2 regions of the Arvimicrobium flavum genome follow, and region 1 is predicted to be linked to the other one. Evidence: predicted binding sites of a transcription regulator. Region 1 holds the regulator's gene; the other holds the start of a gene.
The links. Region 1 encodes PhoB, which activates phosphate uptake and scavenging genes when phosphate is short. Its sites were predicted from a motif close to TGTCATNNANCTGTCAT; they were not measured.
Positions count from the first base shown of each region.

Region 2: a site for PhoB is predicted at 1,102-1,118, ahead of PD284_RS05915 (YdcH family protein). Genes of this name have one in related genera too.

Region 1 is NZ_JAQGPN010000001.1:1,538,294-1,540,489, reverse strand. Features, by position in the region: gene PD284_RS07620 (vanadium-dependent haloperoxidase) at 1-310, opposite strand, end outside; gene phoB (phosphate regulon transcriptional regulator PhoB) at 466-1,155, opposite strand; gene phoU (phosphate signaling complex protein PhoU) at 1,173-1,880, opposite strand; gene pstB (phosphate ABC transporter ATP-binding protein PstB) at 1,911-2,196, opposite strand, start outside.
Region 2 is NZ_JAQGPN010000001.1:1,199,934-1,202,129, forward strand. Features, by position in the region: gene PD284_RS05910 (exodeoxyribonuclease III) at 1-695, shown strand, start outside; gene PD284_RS05915 (YdcH family protein) at 854-1,036, opposite strand; gene PD284_RS05920 (YdcH family protein) at 1,272-1,475, shown strand; gene PD284_RS05925 (SRPBCC family protein) at 1,500-1,985, opposite strand; gene PD284_RS05930 (ArsR/SmtB family transcription factor) at 1,982-2,196, opposite strand, start outside.

The sequences.
Region 1 (2,196 bases):
CCGCGCCGTTCTCCCGCGCCGGAACGGGCTGCAGCCCGTTTAGCTGGCCCGCCAGGGAGCGCAGTCCGGCCGAGCCGCCGGCGATCGCCTCGAAGGCGGTCACTCCGAGATAGGCGAGCGCCCGGCTGGCGACCGGGGGCGAATAGGTCGGCGTGTGCCGCACCAGTTCGAGGACGAGACGGTTCCAGGCGAAGATGATGGGCTGGGGCTGGGAAGCAGGGGGCGCAGCCATGGCGGCGGGGACACGCGCGGCCAGACACGCGATCGTCGCGACGATCGCCACCGCAACCGTTCGGCGCGTTACCTCCACGTGCACCCTCCCCCAGGTTCCCGTCGTACGAAGGCCTCAGGTAAGCATGCCGCACCCGCCTCGGACAAGGCGGTTGCGGCCACTGCGAACTCGCAGTTCGTCAGTTCCAGGATAGCTGTTTCTTGGGCAACTTTTCGCCCGAGGCCACCTACCCGCTACGCCTCGTTGATGGCGTAGCCGGCGCCGCGGATGGTACGGATGACGTCCGGCATGCGGCCATTGTTGACAGCCTTGCGCAGCCGCCCGACGTGAACGTCGACCGTCCGCTCATCGATGTAGATCGTTTCGCCCCAGACATTGTCGAGGAGCTGGCCACGGGAAAAGACGCGGCCGGGATGCTGCATCATGAATTCCAGCAGGCGGAACTCTGTCGGGCCGAGCTTGATCTCGGTCTTCTTGCGATAGACCCGATGGGATTCGCGGTCGAGCACGATGTCGCCGACCTTGAGCACGCTGGACAGCACCTCGGGCTTGGCGCGGCGCAGCAGCGCACGCACGCGCGCCACGAACTCGGGCGTTGAGAACGGCTTCACGAGGTAGTCGTCAGCGCCCGTCGAGAGGCCGCGCACGCGGTCGCTCTCCTCGCCGCGCGCCGTCAGCATGATGACCGGCAGCCGCTCCGTCTCCGGCCGCATCCGCAGGCGGCGACAGAGCTCGATGCCGGACACCGCCGGAATCATCCAGTCGAGCACCAGCAGGTCGGGCACGTTCTCCTGCAGGCGAAGCTCGGCTTCGTCGCCGCGGGTGACGACCTCGACCTGGTAGCCTTCGGCCTCCAGATTGTAGCGGAGGAGTTCGCACAGCGGCTCCTCGTCCTCCACCACCATGACCTTGGGAGCAATCATCGGCCTGTCCTGCAGCTTCAGTCGGCGAGAGCCGACGCCGACGTTTCGTCGAGCTTCGGCCGGTTGAGCGGCAACTGCCTGCCGGTGATCACGAAATAGGCGTTCTCGGCGATGTTGGTGACATGGTCGCCGATGCGCTCCAGGTTCTTGGCGCAGAACAGGAGGTGCGTGCAGGCCGTGATGTTGCGCGGGTCCTCCATCATGTAGGTCAGCAGCTCGCGGAACACCGCGGTATACTTGGCGTCGATCTGGCGGTCGTCGACGCGCAGTTGGACAAGCGCCTCGGCATCCTTGCCGACATAGTGTTCGATGACGCCTTCGACCTGCTCGAGCACCTGGGCGGCCATCAGCTCGATGCTGTTGGACGGCGCCTTGGGGATGGCCGTCATTCCGACCGCGCCGACGCGCTTGGCGATGTTCTTGGCGAGATCTCCGATGCGTTCGAGATCGGCCGCCATGCGGATGGCCCCGACCACGGCGCGCAGGTCCTGCGCCATAGGCTGGCGCAGGGCGATCAGCCTGATCGCACGGTCGTCCAGCTCGCGCTGCTTGGTGTCCATGATCGCGTCGTCGGAGACGACACGCTGCCCCAACGCCACGTCGGAGGCCAAGAGCGCGCGGGTCGCGGCCTGCACCATCCGGCCGGCATGCTCGCCCATGTCGCGGATGAGCTGATGGATATGCTTCAGGTCCTCGTCGAAGGAGGAGACGGTGTGCTCGCCCATGATGTCCTCGGCGTCTAGAGTCGCGTCCACTCAGCCGAAACGGCCGGTGATGTAGTCCTGCGTGCGCTTGTCGTCGGGGTTGGTGAACATCTTGTCCGTCGCCCCTTCCTCGACCAGGTAGCCGAGGTGGAACATCGCGGTGCGCTGCGACACGCGCGCGGCCTGCTGCATGGAGTGCGTCACGATGACGATCGTGTAGTTCTGGCGCAGCTCGTCGATGAGTTCCTCCACCTTCGCCGTGGCGATCGGATCGAGCGCGGAACACGGCTCGTCCATCAGGATCACCTCGGGACTGACGGCGATCGCGCGGGCGATG
Region 2 (2,196 bases), 340 kb from region 1:
AGTGCTCGGACGATCATTTCCCGTCCGCCGCCTTCCGCAAGCTCGGCTACGAGCATGTCGCGATCAACGGCCAGAAGGGCTATCACGGCGTCGCTACGGTGGCCCGCCGTCCGCTTGAGATCGTCGAGAAGCGCGCTTTCTGCGACATGGGCGATTGCCGCCACATATCAACAAAAGTTGATGCAGGCGGCATGAGCCTGCTGATCCACAATTTCTACGTGCCGGCCGGCGGCGACGAACCGGAGCCGGAAATCAACTGGAAGTTCAAGCATAAGCTCGATTTCGTCGAGGAGATGCGCGCCGTGCGTGCCGAGCACGGGCAGAATTCGGCCTCCATTCTCGTCGGCGATCTCAACATCGCCCCGCTCGAGAACGACGTCTGGTCGCACAAGCAGCTGCTCAACGTGGTCAGCCATACGCCAGTCGAGACCGAGAATTTCGAGGCGATGCGCATGGCGGGCGGCTGGGTCGACCTGATGCGGCGCCAGATTCCGCCGAGCGAGAAGATCTATACCTGGTGGAGCTACCGCGCCAAAGACTGGGCGGCGAGCGACCGCGGCCGCCGGCTCGATCACGTGTGGTCGTCGGCCAATCTTGCACCGATGCTCAAGCGCATCGACATACTGCGCGACGCGCGCGGCTGGGACCGGCCGTCGGACCACGTGCCGGTGATCGCGCATTTCGATCTGGATTGACGAGAAAACGGCGGAAAACTTGCCCGTCGAAGCGACGCCCCATCTGGCCGGCAGGCCCTGGGAAGGGGTGGCTCCAAAAAACTGAGCCGACGGCGATACGCTATCGGCCCCTGGGCGCCGGACTTGGCACCAACTGACAGCTGTCGTGATGAACTGCGTCAGTGGGTCGTATGCTGCTCTACTTTCAGTCTTTCGATCTGGTCCTTGAGAGCTAGCTTGCGTCGTTTCAACGTCACGATGTCGAGGTCGTCCACGGATGGATGCAACATCGCTTCGTCAATTTCCCGCTCGACTTCGCTGTGCTTGCGCTGCAGCTCTTCAAGATGGGACGCAAGAGACATGAGGCTCTCCCTTCTTTGTTTCCTCGGAGGACCGTCACTCACTGCCGTCCACCGCAGGCTGGCCTGTGACGGTACGATGACAATGTGGCATCAAGTTCCGACAATGTCGAATGCCCGGTAGTAGCATTTCCCGAGAATGTGAAATGTGCTATGCGGCTTCGCCGGTGGAAACCCGAGACCGGTCCCACCGAAGCGCGGCGCCCCGGCGTCGAAAAATGTGCAGACGGAAAACGGAATGTCGGAACAGGAACAAGCCGAGATTCGTCTCGAGTTTGCGCGCCTCAAGCAGGAACATGCCGATCTCGACGCAGCTATCAACGCGATGATCGCCACCGGCTGCGAACCCTTGCAAATCCAGCGTATGAAGAAAAAGAAGCTAGCCCTGAAGGACAAGCTGAAGAACCTCGAGGACCGGATCATCCCCGACATCATCGCCTGAATCTGGCTCCGGCGGGGACCGCTTCTATGTCGATGCCTCAAGTTCGCGCGCCAGCGCCTCGAGCAGCCAGCGCGACCCTTCCTCGCGACCCTTGGCCGAATCAGGCCCGTCGAGAAAAGCGCCCTGCTCGGTGTATCTGAGCAAGGTCCCGCCGTCCGTCGGCGTCAGTTCGATCGTTCCCAGCGAGGCTGATAGCGGCTTGCCCGCGAGAGTCATGCGGTAGGCGATCACGATTCGTCGGTCGGGCACGATGTCCTGGATCACCGAGTGCAGCGTGATCTCGGGACCGTCCTGGTAGCGGAAGCGCGAGAACTCCACCCCGTCAACCCGGAAGTCGAGCCGGTATTCGTCGATCGTCCAGCCCTCGCCCTCGGCGAACCAGCGTCGCTTGGTCGCCTCGTCGGAGTGCGCGAAGAAGACGCGCGAAGCAGATGCCGGGTAAATGCGTTCGATGCTGAAGGTGCTGTGCACCGCATCCTGTGCGGCGGTATCGCCGTTTGTCTGGCTCATCTCCTTGCATCCTCTTGCTTGTGCTGAATTTCGGGGTTTTCCGGCTCCGCCAGGATCTGGCCCAGCCGGTCCAGACGACGCTCCGCCAATTGTTTTCGCTCGGCGATCCAGTCGGACAGCGGCGCCAGGCCGTCGGGCTCGATGCGGCAGGTGCGCACGCGCCCGACCTTCTCGCTGCGGATCAGGCCGCTGGCCTCCAGTGTCTGCAGAT